DNA from 4 places in the Arthrobacter sp. Z1-9 genome. Region 4 is predicted to be linked to each of the others. Evidence: riboswitches for the same ligand, from Rfam matches in the RefSeq annotation. Region 4 holds a riboswitch; each other region holds the start of a gene.

Region 1 (4,447 bases), 1.2 Mb from region 4:
CACCTCGCCGTCAACCTCGTCGACGCCGTTCAATTCCAGGTGGTGCATCCAGATTCCGGCGGACGGACTGATGATCTCCTTGAAGCGGCTCGAGTCCAGGCGCCGCGGCAGGGCGATGGACAGCACCGCCGGAACGGTGGTCTTCAGGTATCGGCGCGGGTTCCAGACATAGGCGAACCCGCGCCGGTTCCGAAAAGCCACCTGGCTGGCGGTGGTCCGCATTGTTGCCTGAGGCGGCATGACATGCTGTACGGCCGCGCAGATCTGCAATCCTTCCGGAGAGCCGCTGAACACCTGCTCTGGAGTGGACGCGCCACCGGACGCATCCGCCTGCTTTTCCATAGGGGGAGCTTACGCCCGGTCATTCTTCCGGGAGGCGCGCTTGACGGGTCCTGGTGCCCGGGCCCGATCCGCCCAACTAGCCGTCGCCGCCTTCTTTGTGGGGGTCGCACAAGCGGATCGGCAGCGGCCGCTGGCATGATGGACTGCAGACCTTCAGCGATTTAGACGTTTCGAACAAAGGGAGCTCGTATGGGACTGCTGGACAACAAGACCGCCATCGTCACCGGATCATCGCGTGGCATCGGCGCAGAAGTGGCGAAGATCCTCGCCGGCCAGGGTGCCGCCGTCGTGGTCAACTACCGCCAGAAGGCGCCGCGCGCCAACAAGGTTGTGCAGGGAATCGAGGCCGCCGGTGGGCGTGCCGTCGCCGTGGGGGCCGACCTCACCACCCAGGAAGGCGTTCAGGCCCTGGCCTCCGCCGCCATGGAAAACTTCGGCTCGCTGGACATCCTGGTGCTGAATGCCTCCGGCGGCATGGAAACCGGCATGGGCGAGGACTACGCGCTCAAGCTGAACCGCGACGCCCAGGTCAACATGCTCAACGCAGCCGTGCCCCTGATGAAGGAAGGCTCCCGCGTGGTGTTCGTCACCAGCCACCAGGCCCATTTCATCAATACCGTGCCCACCATGGAGGCTTACGAGCCCGTGGCCCGCAGCAAGCGTGCCGGCGAGGACGCACTGCGCGAACTCGTTCCCGGCCTCGCCGAAAAGGGCATCACCCTGGTGGTTGTATCCGGCGACATGATCGAGGGAACCGTCACCGCAACGCTCCTTGACCGCTCCACCCCGGGTGCCATCGAAGCGCGCAGGGCAGAAGCAGGCAAGCTGTATTCCGTGGAAGAGTTCGCTGAGGTGGTGGCCAGCATGGTTACCGCCGATGTCGAGTCCGGCCACACCGAATACGCAGGCGGCGCCGACTACTTCGGCAAGGGCGCCGGCCAGGCCAGCTAGGCCCCGCAACGCAATGCGAAAGAGGCCCACGCCGTCAGGGGAATGCTGAGGGCGTGGGCCTCTTTCGTCTCCTAAGCGGGACTTAGACGCCTGCGACGTGGCGGACGGCGTCGAGGTACGGCATGTTGACGGCGGCGTCGGCCACGGCGCGTACGGCAGGCTTGGCGTTGAACGCGACGCCGATCCCGGCGGCGCCGAGCATGTCAAGGTCGTTGGCGCCGTCGCCCACGGCCACGGTGTGCTCGAGGGCGATGCCTTCGGCGGCTGCCCATTCGCGCAGGTACTTTTCCTTTGCCGCCCGGTCCACCACGGCGCCCAGCACCTTGCCGGTCAGGGCACCGTCGACGATTTCCAGCTCATTCGCCTGCCAGTAGTCCAGGCCCAGCTCTGCGGCAATCGGCTCCAGGATCTGGTTGAACCCGCCGGAGACCACAGCCACCACATGGCCCGCGGCCTTGAACGCTGCCACGAGTTCGGCGGCCCCCTCGCTAAGTTTCACTTCTTCACGGACGGAACGGACGACGTCGGCCGGCAGCCCTGCGAGCACCTGCACCCGGGCGTGAAGGCTCTGGGTGAAGTCCAGTTCTCCGCGCATGGCAGCTTCGGTGACGGCAGCCACCTCTTCGCGCTTCCCGGCGTAGGCGGCGAGGAGTTCGATGACCTCCTGCTGGATCAGGGTGGAGTCCACGTCCATGATCAGGAGTTTGCGTTCTGCCGAGCGGAGGCCGTTGGGGACCAGGGCGGTGTCCAGTCCCGCGATCGAGGACCCGGCGACGGCGTGGCGGAGCGCCGCGATTCCGGCCGCGGTGGCGTCCGGAAGCTGAAGTTCAGCCACATGGACCTGGTACCGCTCGTCGCCAAGGTCCGTTTCGGACAGCAGGGCGGCCCCTTGTCCAGTGAGGACGGAACGCAGCTGCTCCAGCCCGGTTGGGGTCACATTCAGGCCATAGCTGACGGCGGTCACGTTCGAAGTCATGCCTGCAATCTTAGTCAGCGGGGGAGCGGTGCCTTGAATTCATTGCACGACGGCTACCCTGCCTGCCATTTCGAGCTACAACTTTCCCCCTGCCGTTATGCAAATGTGACAGATGGGGCTCTTGTGACGTAGGGTCTGAAGCCGTGCCGGTATTTCCTAATACGGCACTCCTGAGCAGACTTGCCTAACTCTGCCGCTGCCCGGGATCCGTTCGCAAAATCGTCCGGCAGAGACGGGGAACCCAATAACGGCCTGCTTCCGGCAGTCCTTGGGGTGAAGCCGTGCCTGGTGCCTTCGTGCACCATCACGGCCGGGTGTCTCCCATCCGAATCCGACAGCTAACCTCGCAGGCAGTGGGAGAGGCTCTCTTATGCCCAATGGCAAAGCTCACGGCCGCCGCCGCGCGGTCCCCGTCCACACCAGCCCCCTGGCGGTCCTGTCCAAATCAGTCGCCGGCCACGCCGGCGGTGTAGGCCGCCAGGCCGCCGTCATCGCAGCCGCTTCCGGCCTCGTCCTGACCAGCGGCATCGCCGCCCAGGCAGCAGACGCCCCAACCCAGCGCGAAGCCGAGCCGGCCTCGAACCTGGAAGTCACCAGCCAGGTACAGACCCCGCTCAGCGCAGACGCCACGGTGCAGATCTCCTTCGAACGTCCCGCCGTCAAGACCACTCCTGCCCCCGTCGTGGAAGCCCCCAAACCGGTCGCCGTCGAGATCCCCAAGGCCGTCGTTCCTGCGGCGTCTGCTGCGGTAAAGACACAGGCCGCTGCGCCGGCAAAGGCCCAAGTCACCGTCACCCCGGCTGCTGCCGCTCCCGCTGCCCCCGCTCCCGCCCCGGCAGCAGGCGGAATCAACGCCATCATGGTTTCCTCGGCATACGCCCAGATCGGCATGATCCAGGACTGCACACGACTGGTCGAAAACGCCCTGAATGCTGCAGGGATTCCCGTCGGTGACCTCGGGCCGATGCAGTTCCTGAACTACGGCACCGTCGTCAGCGATCCCCAGGCCGGCGACATGGTGGTCCAGTCCGGCCACGTGGGCATCTACGTCGGCAACGGGCAGGTTCTCAGCTCCGGCCTGAACGGCAGGAACGAAACCGCCGTCCACCCCCTGACCTGGATGACCTCCAAGGGCGCCGTCACCTTCGTCCGCGCCGGCTAAACAGACTGAATAAAACTGATGAAGGCCGGTGATTCAACGCCTTGGGGGCGATGAATCACCGGCCTTCAGCATGTCTGCGGAAACAGGGGTTTCTCCTGAAACCATGCCGTCACCTGTGACTGCCCAATGACAGACTGTCCCGATGGAGTGGACGCGCGCGAAGGACTGGCTGATCGGTGCACTTGGGATGCTCCTCGTCCTGGGGCTCGCGGCTGCGGTCCTTTGGTGGGTAGTGAGCGAGCCGGCCGCGGGGGAGGCAGGGCCTGTGCCGTCACCGACGGCGGGCGCCGAACGTATGCCCGATGCAGGGCCTCCCGCTGACCTGCGCGAGGACGAGGTGTGGCTGGCCGACCTTTCGCTGGATGCCGGGACAGTGGTTGCCGCGGGCTCGACGCTCCGCGACGTTCGGGTTGTGGGGCAGGACGTGACCACGGGCCCGGACGGGCCGGTCGCTTCCCGGCTCACTGTAGATGCCACCGTGCCCTTCGAGGTTGTCGCCGGGGAGCTTGGCAACGGGACCGAGGTCCGCGCCGCTGACGGCGGCCAGGCCATGGTGCTTCGCACCGTCGAGGCCTTGGGCCGTGAACTGCGTGTGATAGCCACCGGCACTGTCGAGGTTCAGGCCGGCAGGCTCGTCGTCGAGCCACGCTCGATTGACTTCGGCGGGCCGGATTTCCTCTCCGGCGCCACCGCCGCCGTCGTGCGGCGGCTCGTAACCATAGAGCATGACATTGAGGGCCTGCCCGAAGGCCTCGTGCTCCACGACGTCGCCGTTCAAGGTGACGGTTTCCGGGCCAACCTCCGGGGAGAGAACGTCCGGCTCGTCCGGTAACTTCACGCGTCCTGTCCGGGCACGACACCGGTTATCAGTCAGCCTCTTTTTTGTCCTAGTGTCTACTCCTATGAGTGATGTTCTGGAATTGGCTTCCGTTAGCGTTGTCCGAGGTAAAAAGACCCTGTTGGACAAGATCGACTGGGAAGTCAACGAAGGCGAACGCTGGGTAATCCTCGGCCCG
Region 2 (4,447 bases), 1.4 Mb from region 4:
GTCCGAATGGCGCAGGAGCGGCACCTTGGATTGGAGCAGCACAACGGCGGCGAGCCGGCGCTCAAAGATTGCCCTGGAGCCGGGCCGGGGCTGGCCCCACAGGGCCGATGCCAGCTGCAGCACGGCGTCGTGATCGAAGTCCTTGTACTTCCGCAGGGCGTCGCGGACGGTTCCCCGGACAGCGCCCACCGAGGAGCCGTAGGAGGCCAGCTGGCCGCCCAGCCGGCCCTCGACGTCGTCCCGGTACCACGCACCCTCGTTCTGCAGCGTGCGGTCAACGAAGGCGGCAGCTGCCGCCACCTGGTCCGCGCCCCTGCTCATTGACGGCCTGCAGATGCGTGCCGGATGCAGAACGGGGTCCAGGGCCGTGCCTCGAGCCTGCCTTCGGCGATGGCATCCCCGCAGACGGCGCAGGTGCCATAGGTCCCGGCGGCGATCCTGGCAAGGGCCGCGTCCACCTGGTCGAGCCCTGCGCTGCTCTGCTTCAGCAGGGCGGACGCCTGGGACAACTCGAAGGCGATGGTGGAGCCTTCGGGGTCATGTTCGTCGTCCACGTTCGAGTCCTGGCGCGCTGAATTTGCGGAGGCGATGTCCGCGCGGAGCGCCGGAAGGAGGGCCACCTTCCGCTCCCGCTCCTCCTCAAGCAGGATACGGAACCGTTCGTAGTCGGGCATGGCAAAAGCCTACGCGGGGTCAGGACCAGTTCCCTGCCACCCCGCGGTTCCAGGCGGGGCACGGCGAGCCCTGGGTAGCGCGCCGGCCAGTGGCACCCGGCTTTATAACGGACCGTGACACAGTTGGGAAGCTACGGCCTTTACAGGTGCTGGCCGAACCACGCGAGGGTATCGTTCCACGCTGCCGTGGCCTGGGCCTCGTTGTAGCGGTCGCCGGTATCGTTGTGGAAGGCGTGGTCAACGCCCGGGTAGACCGTCAGCTGATGGACAACGTCTGTTGCTGCCAGCGCATCCTGAAGCGCAGGCATCGCGCCCGTGATGCGCTGGTCACGTTCGGCATAAACGCCGAAGACTGCGGCCTTGATATCCGGCACTTTGGCCAGGTCGGGGGCGGGGCCGTAGAACGCAGCCGTGGCCTTCAACCCGTCCAGGTCGGTGGCCGCCTGCCAGGTGATTCCGCCGCCGAAGCAGTAACCGGTCATGGCGATTCGGCCGCCGTCCACGAAGTCCTGCCCTCGGAGGTACTCCAGTGCCGCGGCAAAGTCGGCAACGTGGCGCTGGGCACCCGCCTGGGTAAGGGCACCGGGAACAGCGTCGCGGTCCATGTTCGCAGTCCCGCCCTCACGGCTGAGCAGATCCAGTGCGAGAGCCACGTATCCGGCTTTCGCGAAGCGACGGGCAACATCTTCGATGTGGGGTGTCAATCCGCGGTTCTCATGGCAGATCAGCACTGCGGGGCTGCGCTCCCCCCGCTCCGGCCTGGCCTGGTACGCGCTGACTGAGGTTCCACCGGACGGAAACTGTACGGTCGCCGTCGCCATCCCCGGTGCACCCTCCGGTACGGAAAGCGGGCTCTTCGCCCCGGGCACGGCACCGGAACCGGCAGTCCCGGCGGCTGAGGATGTTGAAGGCTCCGGCGTAGGCATGGGGTCGGTGCTCCGCGGTACCTCACCGGGAGTACAGCCCACCAGCAGCATTGCCGCCGCGGCCGCCGCCATACTGCCGGTGATGAAGGCAACCCTGCGGGTGAAGGTCCGCTGGCTCAGCGCGCCGGCACGGTAGTCATCAAAAAATTCCTCGATCAGGTATTTCTCGTACTTGCCAAGCTGGGTCACTGTGCCTCCTCGCCGGTGCGGAACATCCTCCTCCGCGCCGCCCCTCCGGGCAAGGTCCCGCGGGCACTTTTCAACGCCCTTTATTACTTTGTGACCAAGAACACCGCCTGCGGCAGCGGCGCGCCTGTTTCGTCTCGTCAGGCCAGTATGGCAGCGAAATCTATTCGATGGCCAAATGCGATAGAACCGCCTCGTATGTTACCCAAATGTGACAATGCAGCAGGAAACCGGTTATGGTCTTCAGGTGTCCCTCTCAGACGGGACATTCCCGTCAGTATGCCGAGCCCTGCCACTGAACCGGGATTCAATCGCTTTCCAGCTGGCAGGGACGGGGGAACCAAGTTTCCGCGGCCTCATACGAGGCCTTGGGGTTAAGTCGATAGCACCTTCGTACTTTACGGAGTTGCTCCCGGCCGGGTATCTCCAACCCGAACCCGACAGCTCACCCCGCAGGCATGGGAGAGGCGATCAACCGTGTCAAAAAATTCCACCACCCCCCGTCACCGCGCGACTCCGGCCGGCTCCATTGCGCTCCAGGGCCTGGCTGTCTCAGCCAAGTCGCTTGGCCGCCCGGCGCTCGCCGTAGCCGCAGCTTCAGGCATTGCATTCGGTGTGGGAGCGCCGGCCCACGCAGGCGTCACCGGTCCGGACACCACTGAGACCACCAACACCCAGGCTTATGCAGCACCGGCTGCTGCAGTGGCTGCCCCCGCGGCGGCTGCAGCCAACGTGCACACGGTCGTCTCCGGCGATACCCTGGGCGCCATCTCGGCCGCCAACGGTGTAGCCCTGAATGACGTTCTGTCCGCCAACGGGCTGTCAATCAGCACGATCATCTTCCCCGGTGACCAGATCCAGATCCCCGGCGCCGGCTTCGTTGCCGCCGCTCCGGCCGCTGCTCCTGCTCCGGCTGCTCCCGTTGCTGCCCCGGCTAACACCGGAATGAACCTGTCCTACGCCTCCGTTGCGCCTGCTCCGGCACCCGCTCCGGCACCGGCACCCGCACCGGCCGCCCCGGGCACCGGCACCGGCGCAGCCATCCTGGCTGCCGCTTACGGCCAGCTCGGCGTCCAGCAGGACTGCACTGCCATGGTGGAGAAGGCTCTCCGCTCGGTCGGCAAGAGCGTCGGCGACCTCGCCCCCGGCCAGTTCTACCAGTACGGCTCCACTGTGGGCACCCCCGTCCCCGGTGACCTGGTGATCACCGCCGGTCACGTCGGCGTCTTCGCCGGCAACGGCCAGGTTGTCAGCGGTGGCGTGGACGGTTTCAAGACCGAAGTCCACTCCATCAGCTGGCTCGGCGGCGCTTCCTTCGTTCGCGTAGCGTAGTCACACCACCCGAACAGGGGCGGCAGACGGGATTGTTCCCGGCTGCCGCCCCTGTTGTGTTGTCCGGCTGTTTTGTCGGGTCCTTCCAGCAGGGAGCACTCAGGTGTGCCGTGGAGGCTCAGGTGCCGCAGAAGGTCTGGTAGCTGCCGAAGTCCTCCGGCGCCCCCTCGGTGTAGCGTTCGAGCCCCGGCCGCTCGTGGAAGGGTGCACGGACCACCTCCAGGAGCCGGGTGAACGGATCAAGGTCTCCCTCCGTTGCTGCGGCGAGCGCTTCCTCTACCAGGTGGTTGCGCGGTATGTAGGCGGGGTTGACCCGTTCCATCATGCCGGCGTCGGGTTGCAGGGCACGCCACCGCTCCGCCCATGCGTCAAAGGCAGCCAGGTCAAGGACCATTCCGCGGGCAGGGCGGATATCTCCCCTTGCCGCATGGCCCAGGTTCCGGAAGAACGATGTGTAGTCGAGTGGTCCGTCCTTCAAAAGAGCCACCAGCCCGTCCACCACTTCCGAGGCTTCCTCAGCCTCGGCACTTCCCGCCGGTGCCTCCGCTACACCCAATTTGGTTTTCATCCCGGCGAACCAGGCGTCGCTGTACTGGCGGCGGAACTTCCCCAGTGCCTCCACGGCAGGGGTTACGGCCTGTTCCTGGTCCTCGTGGAAGAGCGGCAGCATGGCCTCGGCCAGGCGGGCCAGGTTCCATTCGGCAATTACGGGCTGGTTGGCGTAGGCATAGCGCCCGCCAACGTCGATGGAGCTGTAGACCGCGGCAGGATTAAAGGCGTCCATAAAGGCGCAGGGCCCGTAGTCGATGGTTTCCCCGGATATGGTCATGTTGTCCGTGTTCATCACGCCGTGGACGAATCCCACCAGCATCCACTGGGCCACCAGCGATGCCTGGGCGGCCACCACCTTTTCGAAGAGCGCCAGGTAGGGGTTCTCTGCCTTGGCGGCATTCGGGTAGTGGCGGCTGATCGCGTGGTCCCCCAACCGGCGCAGGAGGTCCACGTTTTCGGTGGCCCTTGCGTACTGGAAGCTGCCCACGCGCAAGTGGCTGCTGGCCACCCTTGTCAGCACTGCCCCGGGAAGCATCGTGTCGCGGCGTACCGGCCGGCCGGTGGCCACCACCGCCAGGGACCGCGTTGAGGGGATGCCGAGGGCGTGCATGGCCTCGCTGACGAGGTACTCCCGCAGCATGGGTCCGACGACGGCCCGGCCGTCCCCGGCGCGGGCGAACGGTGTGCGGCCCGAACCTTTCAGGTGGACGTCCCGGAGCCTGCCTTCCACGTCGGTTACCTCGCCGAGAAGAAGGGCACGGCCGTCTCCCAGCAGGG
Region 3 (4,447 bases), 130 kb from region 4:
CAGTCTGGTTGCCGTTGTAGCCGCCATGCACTGCCTGTCCGTTTCCGGCGTAGACAGCGATGTGCGCCATGCCGGATCCGCCGTCGGCGTAGTAGAGCAGGTCACCCGGCTGGGCTTCGGCAGCGCTGACCGTGCGGCCCAGGGAAAGGTAGCCTGCAGGCCAGTCGTGGAAGTTGATGCCCACGGCGGCCAGGGAGTTGGTGACCAGCATGGTGCAGTCCTGCATTACGCCAAGCTGGGCGTAGGCGGCGGACAGAATGGCTGCACCCTTGCCGCTTGCCGAAGCGGGAGCTGCGGGGGCTGCTGCAGCCGGAGCCGTGGCGGTCACCTTCGCGACAGCGGCGGTCTTTGCGGCCGGAGCAGGAGCGGGAGCCGGAGCGGCTTCCTGGACCTCAACCTCGGGCTCCGGAGCTTCAACAACGGGAGCAGGCGTGGTGGTCACGGCAGGCTTCTCGAAGGAGATGGCAATGGTCGAAGCAGCCGAGATCGGAGCCTCAACCGTTGATTCAACTTCCAGCGTGGAGGCCGGAGCGGAATCACGCTGGACGTTGGCATCAGCAGCGTTGGCCGCGAGGCCGCTGGTCAGGACCAGGCCGGAAGCGGCTGCGATGACAGCTGCCTGGCGTCCTACGCCGCCGGCGTTGTCGCCGACAGCCTTGGCAATGATGGCGAGCGAGTTGGTTTTGGTGACCTCGGCGCGGTGCCGTGCGGTTGCACGAGTAGTCATCAGTTCTCTCTTTCGTTTGCCTTAGGCCGCATGTAGGCAGCCATAGGTGTTTGGACGCGCCGGCATCTTGGGGGTACGCCGGCACGCCCCGAACGGGGATGTGTGGTGATTTAGCGAAGAGCGTGTTTGGGCAAAGAAAAAGCCCTTGGACCGTGGGGTCGAAGAACTAGTTCATCGTGAAGAATGCGGAGGAGCCGGTAGCGGCTACCGAGTGCAGCAGCGTTCCCTGGGAGGGGTTCAGGGCGCTGATCATCATGCCGTTGCCGACGTAGATGCCGACGTGCGCGCCGCCGTTCTGCATGACCAGGTCACCCGGCTGCGGCGTGGAGGTGGGCTTCATTGCAGTCCACGCGTTGACACGGGGGATGCTGATCCCGGCCTGGGCGTAAACCCACTGGGTGAAGCCTGAGCAGTCCCAGCCGTTGGGGGTGGTGCCGCCCCAGACGTACGGGCGGCCGATGCCGGTGTAGGCGAGGCCGGCAATTCCGGAGGTGGAAGCGGAGGCTACTGTCTCTACGGCCTTTTCCGCAACGGACGCGGTGGAGGCAGTGGCAACACCCTCGTCATCGTCTGAGTCCGTCGACTGCGCAACTACCCGCTCAACAACGGGTGCCGGGGTGGTCGTAACCTCGGGGCGCTCGAAGGAAACCGTAGCCGTGGGTGCCGCCGTAACGGCCAGGACGGTCTCTGCGGATCCGGACTCCGTGGAAGCGGAGACACCAGCGGTGGTGTCCGCTGCGGTGGCCGGCAGGCCCATGGTCAGGATGAGTCCCGAGGCAGCTGCGATGACTGCAGCCTGGCGACCTACTGTCCCGGCATTGGCACTAACAGCCTTGGACATGGAGTCCAGGGGGTTGGTGCGAACCGTTTGCGCACGGTGGCGCGCAGAATTATGGCGTGAAGACACGAAGGTAGCCTCTCCCAATGCCTACGAGGTGAGCTGTCGGATTCGGATGGGAGTCACCCGGCCGCGCGGCTTCCTGGGAAGCTTGTGCGACTTAACCCCAAGGCCTTCGAAGAGCTGAAGGCCAAAATTGGTTCCCCCGCCCCTGCCAGACGATGAAATGCGAACGGACCTTGAGCGGTGGCAGAGTTAGGCAATCCGCACAAGAGCGTCAACTTCGGAAAAGTTGACGCGAGTTAGACGGTACAGCAGTTTTGACTGAATGTCACATTCAGGTCACGGGATGTCAACATCATGTGATAGCTCACCGTCATTTGACTAAAGCCAGCCGGTCGGGTCAACAACTTCGCCGTTGACCTGGACCTCGAAGTGGAGGTGGCAGCCCGTGGAAGCTCCTGTGGTCCCGCTGAGGGCCACAACGTCACCGCGGGAGACTGTCTGCCCCTCCTTCACGCTGAAGGACGACAGGTGGTTGTAGGTGGTTTCCAGGCCGTTGCCGTGATCCACTACGACGCGGTTGCCGCCGCCGTACTGGTGCCAGCCGGCGAATGTGACCGTTCCAGTGGCTGCGGCCAGAACAGAGGTGCCGCACTGGGCCACGTAGTCCTGTCCGCGGTGGAAGTCCCCGGAGCCTCCGGTGATCGGACTGACCCGGTAGCCGAACGGGGAAGCAGTGCTCAAAGCAGCGAGCGGGGCGCCAAGACTTCCTGCGGAGGCGGCGGGGGTGATGGCGCCCGCGGACTGGGCGCTGAGCAGCTGCTTCAGCTTGCCGTCCGGGTCCGCCTGCGTGACCACAGCGGAGCGGCTGAAGTCGATTTGGGCCCCGGCTTCCGCGGAAACCTGGGGCTGGGGCACAACAGCGGACGCAGCAACAGGAGTGGATCCGGAGGCATCTGTCGCCATCACGGGGCTGGTGGCCGGTACGGTCACGGTGAGTACCAGTCCGGTCGTGGCCAGGGCGATTCCGGCCTTCTGGCCGATCCCGCTGGCAGCAGCGAATTCTGTGACCTGACGGAAGGGACCCCGACGGCGGCGCGCATCACGGTGCGGATCGCGGGGGCGCTCCGAGGTGATGACTTCGACAACACGCGGTGTCGAAGCAGGGACCGCCGCGCGGCGGCGTCCCCTGGAATTCTGCATGGACAAGAAGGGTTCCTCTCTGGAAAGCCTGCGAAGTTAGCTGTCGGATTCGGGTCAGAGAGTTCAATGACCCGGTCCGCCGTAAGCAAGCTTCGGCACAGAGGTATCCCCGGAGGAATCCTTCACTGGAAGAGGCTTGCTGCTGACGGACTTCACCCCAAGGCAGTCCCCCGCTGCCGCTTGTGGTTCCCCCGCCTCTGCCAGTTACGACTCGTGCTCCTGATCCGCTGGCAGAGCTCGGCTCCAGATCAGGTAACTTTTTATTATCTACGCTTGGTTCAACTATAGATGCTTAAGCCCGAAAGTAACAATTCCGTTATCTTTGCGTAACGCACTTCACACCGGGTATGGCACCAGCTCAATGCCTTCTAGCTGAGCGCCACAAACACGTGTGCGGCAACCTCCGGAGGCAGCTCCAGCGCACCCTCGATCCCCGGAACCCGGACCGAGATATAGTCGCCCACCCGCTCCAGGGACACAGCGGCGCCCGGCCGGATGCCGCCCTCATCAAGCTGGGAGAGCAGCTCGGGTTCCACCTGGATGGGCTCGGCAAGGCGGCTGATGGTCACCACGGAGGCTGGCCCGTAGGACTTCATCGCCTCCAGAAGGCTCATCGCTCCGTCGGCGAAACCCAGGGACGATACCCCGCCCAAGGCAGCAAGGCCCGGAATCGGATTCCCATAAGGAGACTCTGTGGGATGGTTCAGCAACTCATAAATGCGCCGTTCCACCCGCTCGCTCATGACGTGCTCCCAGCGGCAGGCTTCGTCGTGGACATAGGCCCAGTCCAGCCCGATCACATCGGCCAGAAGTCGTTCAGCCAGGCGGTGCTTGCGCATCACTTCCGTGGCACGCTTCCGGCCTGTCTCCGTGAGCTCCAGATGGCGGTCGCCGGAGACAACCACCAGGCCGTCGCGCTCCATACGCCCGATGGTCTGGGAGACGGTGGGACCGGAGTGGCGCAGCCGCTCGGCGATACGCGCACGAAGGGCAACGATGTTCTCTTCCTCGAGCTCCAGAATGGTCCGAAGGTACATCTCCGTAGTATCGATCAGATCCGTCATCCAGCTCAGCTCCTCGAGCACAGTACCTAGCGTTGTCCCACCGTATCGCCTTCACCGCGACGTAGTCCGTGGAAAAGCTTAGCCTATTTTGACTTTGTCCTAATAGTTCACCTGGACGGGAGCGGGGCGTCTCATTGGCTGGACTATGACGCTTCCGGTTCCCGCCGATACAGCGGTTCAGGCAGAATGAGGAAGGCCCCTGGCTGCAGTCGTCGACGGCTGCCGGCCACCAACACCCGTCCGGACCAAAGCCATGTCCACGCCGAAATTGGAGCACCCGTGAGCGAAACCAGCATCACTATTCCCGCCGACCTCCTGCCCCGGGACGGACGGTTCGGCGCCGGGCCTTCCAAGGTCAGGCAGGAGCAGATTGATGCGCTCTCCGCGGCCTCGAAGAACATCCTTGGCACCTCCCACCGGCAGGCCCCGGTCAAAAACCTGGTTGGCTCCGTCCGCGAGGGTCTCAGCCAGTTCTTCCGTGCCCCTGACGGCTACGAAGTGGTCCTGGGCGTGGGCGGCTCCACGGCATTTTGGGATGTGGCAACCTTCGGCCTGGTTGAAAACAAGGCCCAGCACCTTTCCTTCGGCGAGTTCGGCTCCAAGTTCGCCGCA
Region 4 (4,447 bases):
ACGAGGAAACCCTGGACATCATTACCTATGCCGAGCGCCTCCCCGAAAACCTCACGGACCGGCAGATCTTCGTCCTGGATCCCATGCTGGCCACGGGTGGAACCCTGCGCGAGGCCATCAAGTTCCTCTTCAAGCGCGGCGCTTCAGACGTGACCTGCATCTGCCTCCTTGCCGCCCCGGAAGGTTTGGCGAAACTGGAGGAGGAACTTTCCGGTGCCAACGTGACCATCGTCCTGGCCTCGATCGACGAAAAGCTCAACGAGAAGTCGTACATCGTGCCTGGGCTGGGAGACGCGGGCGACCGCCTCTACGGCATCGCAGGGTAGTCCTCAAGCCTTTTTCATTCCGCCTCCCGCCGTTAGCCTCTGCGGATGGACTGGAAACTCGAACTTGTGTATGTCCCTGTGTCCGACGTGGACCGCGCCAAGGATTTCTACGTCAACCAGGTGGGCTTCAACGCGGACTTTGATGAACGGCCAACGGACTCCATCCGCTTTGTCCAGTTGACGCCTCCCGGTTCAGCCTGCTCAATTTGTATTGGCGAGGGGCTTACGGACGCGCCTCCCGGCACCGGTTCCAACCTGCAACTGGTGGTCAGCGATATTCATGCGGCGCACCAGCACCTCAAAAGCAACGGGGTGGACGTCAGCGACGTGGACGTGCAGGACTGGGGCCACTTTGTATATTTTGCCGATCCCGACGGCAACCGGTGGGCCGTCCAGTACATCCCCGGGCGCAGCGCCTGACATCCCGCGCCCGGGCGACTGTATCCGTGACGCAGACCGGGTTGTTTTCGTGACGCATGTCGCGGCGGTGACATCCCTTGGGCGCCGTGCCTGGGGCACAATGGGGACCGTGAACCTCTCCACGCCGGCTGCTGCCCGGACCCTGACCTGCCGCGCCGTCCTCTTCGACATGGACGGCACCCTTGTGGACTCCACCGCAGTGGTGGAACAGGTGTGGGGTGAATTTGCCGCCCGCTACGGGCTGGACATCGAGGAAATACTCCGGACCTCGCACGGTGTCCAAGCCGGCGATACCGTCAGGCGTTTTGCGCCGCCGGGGGCAGACGTGCTGGCGCTGACAGCGGAACTCGGTGCCATGGAACGCGTCCGGACCGAGGGCATCCTGCCCCTGCCCGGAGCAGCCCGGCTGCTGGCCGCCCTGCCGGCGGACGCCGTCGCGCTGGTGACCTCGGCTGACCGCGTCCTTGCTGACGTCCGGATGGGGGCAGCGGGGCTGGCCATGCCGGCCACGGTGGTGACGGCAGAGCTTGTCACCCGGGGCAAGCCGGATCCCGAGGGGTACCTGAAGGCCGCTGCCGGTCTTGGGGTGGATCCTTCGGAGGCAGTGGTGTTTGAAGACGCTCCCGCCGGCATCGCAGCCGGCGTGGCGGCGGGCATCCCCACCGTAGCCGTGGGGCCCAACACGGGAGCGCTGCCGGCGGGGGTGCTGCACATTGCTGATTACAGTGCCGTGACCGCCTGCGTGGACAAGGACGAGGACGGCCGGACGGTCATTTCTTTCCGGCTTTGAGGTCCGCCACCACTTTGGCGATGCGCCGGGCCCGGGTTTCCGGCGTTTTGGCTTCACCCAAGGGTTCAACGTACCGCCGCTGGGAGCTGTAGCCCAGGGTCGCGTAGAACTCCTGCGCCGCCGGCTCCGCCGCCATTGCAGCCGCAAGATCCTCCGGAATCTCAATGATGCGCGGCTGCGTGTCCAGTTCCAGGGTCACTTCAACGGTGTCTCCCGCCTGCACACCGACGAACTCCCTGTTGGCTGCGCTCAGCGAAATGAGGTTCTGGCCGCCCATCACAGCGATGCTGCTGCGATAGCTCTTGCCGTTGACGGTCACCACCACAGGCGGCCGCCTGCCGGCTCCCAGCTCCGCAACAACCTGCTGGGGGACTTCGATGCCGGTTTTATTGCCGCTGCCCTGGATGGTGGTGGTGAACTTCATGCATCACAGTATGCCGGGCGGCCGGGCCCTCCAGAAGGTCCCGGACCTCAGCAGCCGGCTGTTGTACTACCCGCGTGTTGTAGCACTCGCGTGTTGTAGTACCGCACAAGCCATTACGGGTTAGTACCAGTTATTCGACAGGTGGAAGTTCAACGCACCGCACGGCGACTGGTAACGCTCCTGGATGTAGTTCAGGCCCCAGTTGATCTGCGTGCGGTAGTTGGTGAGGTAATCCGCGCCGGCGCTGGCCATCTTCTCGGCGGGCAGGGACTGCACGATGCCGTAGGCGCCGCTGCTCGGGTTGGTGGCCGTGGTGGTCCAGTCCGATTCCTTGTTCCACAGGGTTACCAGGCACTGCATCTGGTCAGGAGCCCAGCCGTAGTTCCCCAGCTGGCCGGCGGCGTACGCCTGGGCGCCGGCGGGATCGTTGACCGCGACGACGGGCGCAGGCTCGGGGGCAGGTGCCGGAGCGGGCTCGGGAGCGGGTGCTGGAGCCGGCTCAGGGGCGGCAACCGGCGCGGGCTCGGGGGCCGGAGCAGGTGCCGGAACCGGTGCGGGCTCTGCCGCTTGCGGGGCTACAGCTATTTCCGGCGCGGCGGGCTCAGGCGCCGGATTGGACGTAATCTCGCTCTTCTCGATGCTGAGGTTCGACTGCGCCTGGGCGGCCTGCGTTTCAGTGGCCGCTCCACGGATACTGGTTTCCGTAGCCTGTCCCGCGGCTCCCACTCCAACGAGGAGTGCGCAGGATGCGGCAATAACAGCGGCGCGTTTGCCGAAGGAAGGAATTGTGCCGGTTTCCGGTCCAGCGTGCGGTGCAGAACCGTTTTTTGGACGTGGTTTTACCAGGTTTTTGAACATGATGAATCGCCTCTCACACCTGCGGAGTTAGCTGTCGGGTTCGGATGAGGGCATCCGGCCACACGGAAAGATCACGTGCTGGCTTAACCCCAAGGGCAATCAGTGCCCGGGACGGTGGGTCCCCCGCCTCTGCCTATGTTCAAAGGGAATCCGGGAAGTGGCAGAGCTTGGCGTCATCCGGATATGCGGTTCGAACACGAACTGCACCCAATCGACGGTACAGGAATACGGCGCCTGAGTCACATTTTGGTAACAGAGATCACGACGGCGGCGCGTCGCCTTGCTGCCCCGTACGCGCCAGCGGGATCTGGACGGCGAACTGTGTACGCCCTGGTTGTGATGTCACCGTTACCGTTCCGCCGTGGGCCTCAACAATTGATTCGACGATGGACAACCCCAAGCCACTGGTGCCTTCTGCCGCTGAAGCGCCCGCTTGGTCTCCCGCGCCCTTCCGGGCCGCGTCTGCGCGGGCGAAGCGTGAAAAGGCGTGGTCCATAAACTCCGCCGGGATACCGCCGCCGTCGTCCGTTACCGTTACCAGCGCAGCACCTTCGGCCGTCACCCCAACTCCTGTAACAACCGTTGTTCCGGCCGGCGTGTGTTTCCGCGCGTTGGAGAGCAGGTTCATCAGCACCTGGCGCAGCTGCGACGCGTCACCGTTGACCACCACCGGCTCATTCGGAAGTTCCAGCCGCCAGGTGTGGCCGGGTGCCATAACCTTTTCATCACTGACGGTTTCGACCACCAGCTGCGTAAGGTCCACCTCGCTAAGCTTCAGCGGCTGGCCCTCATCGAGCCGGGCAAGCAGCAGCAGGTCTTCCACCAAGGCAGTCATCCGCTCCGACTGGCTCTGTACGCGGGCAAGGGACTTTTGGCCGTCCGGGGTTAAAGACTCCGTCATCCTCATCAGCTCGGTGTAGCCGCGGATGGCGGTCAGGGGAGTGCGCAGCTCGTGGGAGGCGTCGGCCACAAACTGGCGCACCTTTGTTTCGCTCTTCTGGCGCGCCTGCAGCGCGTTTGCCACGTTGTCCAGCATGAGGTTGAGCGCGTGCCCGACGCTACCCACTTCCGTCCCGGGATTGGAGTTCGACGGCGGCACGCGCACCGCGAGCGCCACCTCGCCGGCGTCCAGGGGCAGCTGCGATACCCGGGTGGCCACCTCGGACAGCTGTTCGAGCGGCTTCATGGTGCGGCGGATAAGGACGGTCCCCACCAGTCCGATCAGCAGCAGTCCGCCCAGGGAAACAAACACAAACGTCCACACAAGGGAGGCAAGCGTGCTTTCCTTGCCGGCAAGGGGGAGCCCGGTGACCAGGACATCGCCGAAGTTCGTTTTCACCGCTACCAGCCGGTAGTCGCCGTTCGAGAGGGTGCGTTTGACGGGTTGCGTGTCTGTAGCCAGCCCCAACAGGGCCTGCTTGTCCTCAGTGGAGAGGGGCGAACGGGTGGTGTCCGAGGTGAGGAAGCCGCCGCTGTTGACTTGGCCGTTCAGGATGCGCGCGTTCATGGTTCCGACGCTTTGGCCGCGGGCGTCCAGGGGGTCCCGTCCATTGAAACCGCCATTCGGAGGGCGGCCCGGATTATTGGACCGGTCTGCGGCCTGGTTCAGCTGTTCGTCCAGCTGGCGGG

Evidence for each region. Region 4 has a riboswitch for cyclic di-AMP ahead of M1D93_RS04310 (aggregation-promoting factor C-terminal-like domain-containing protein). Riboswitches for the same ligand answer to the same signal wherever they lie in the genome.
Region 1: another riboswitch for cyclic di-AMP. It lies ahead of M1D93_RS09615 (NlpC/P60 family protein); the one in region 4 lies ahead of M1D93_RS04310 (aggregation-promoting factor C-terminal-like domain-containing protein).
Region 2: another riboswitch for cyclic di-AMP. It lies ahead of M1D93_RS10730 (LysM peptidoglycan-binding domain-containing protein); the one in region 4 lies ahead of M1D93_RS04310 (aggregation-promoting factor C-terminal-like domain-containing protein).
Region 3: another riboswitch for cyclic di-AMP. It lies ahead of M1D93_RS04910 (C40 family peptidase); the one in region 4 lies ahead of M1D93_RS04310 (aggregation-promoting factor C-terminal-like domain-containing protein).

What each region holds. Positions count from the first base shown of each region.
Region 1 covers NZ_CP096456.1:2,089,057-2,093,503, forward strand. Annotated here, with positions in the region: gene M1D93_RS09600 (DUF5655 domain-containing protein) at 1-342, opposite strand, end outside; gene M1D93_RS09605 (SDR family oxidoreductase) at 532-1,293, shown strand; gene serB (phosphoserine phosphatase SerB) at 1,376-2,269, opposite strand; cyclic di-AMP (ydaO/yuaA leader) riboswitch at 2,443-2,636, shown strand; gene M1D93_RS09615 (NlpC/P60 family protein) at 2,640-3,431, shown strand; gene M1D93_RS09620 (LmeA family phospholipid-binding protein) at 3,574-4,263, shown strand; gene M1D93_RS09625 (ABC transporter ATP-binding protein) at 4,334-4,447, shown strand, end outside.
Region 2 covers NZ_CP096456.1:2,324,058-2,328,504, forward strand. Annotated here, with positions in the region: gene M1D93_RS10715 (DNA alkylation repair protein) at 1-321, opposite strand, end outside; gene M1D93_RS10720 (TraR/DksA family transcriptional regulator) at 318-674, opposite strand; gene M1D93_RS10725 (dienelactone hydrolase family protein) at 815-1,789, opposite strand; cyclic di-AMP (ydaO/yuaA leader) riboswitch at 2,089-2,260, shown strand; gene M1D93_RS10730 (LysM peptidoglycan-binding domain-containing protein) at 2,264-3,118, shown strand; gene M1D93_RS10735 (protein adenylyltransferase SelO) at 3,237-4,447, opposite strand, start outside.
Region 3 covers NZ_CP096456.1:1,048,074-1,052,520, reverse strand. Annotated here, with positions in the region: gene M1D93_RS04915 (NlpC/P60 family protein) at 1-727, opposite strand, end outside; gene M1D93_RS04910 (C40 family peptidase) at 894-1,568, opposite strand; cyclic di-AMP (ydaO/yuaA leader) riboswitch at 1,639-1,821, opposite strand; gene M1D93_RS04905 (M23 family metallopeptidase) at 1,950-2,771, opposite strand; cyclic di-AMP (ydaO/yuaA leader) riboswitch at 2,782-2,993, opposite strand; gene M1D93_RS04900 (metal-dependent transcriptional regulator) at 3,140-3,835, opposite strand; gene serC (phosphoserine transaminase) at 4,115-4,447, shown strand, end outside.
Region 4 covers NZ_CP096456.1:913,120-917,566, forward strand. Annotated here, with positions in the region: gene upp (uracil phosphoribosyltransferase) at 1-326, shown strand, start outside; gene M1D93_RS04295 (glyoxalase superfamily protein) at 372-746, shown strand; gene M1D93_RS04300 (HAD-IA family hydrolase) at 856-1,536, shown strand; gene M1D93_RS04305 (YdeI/OmpD-associated family protein) at 1,517-1,960, opposite strand; gene M1D93_RS04310 (aggregation-promoting factor C-terminal-like domain-containing protein) at 2,081-2,818, opposite strand; cyclic di-AMP (ydaO/yuaA leader) riboswitch at 2,824-2,984, opposite strand; gene M1D93_RS04315 (HAMP domain-containing sensor histidine kinase) at 3,078-4,447, opposite strand, start outside.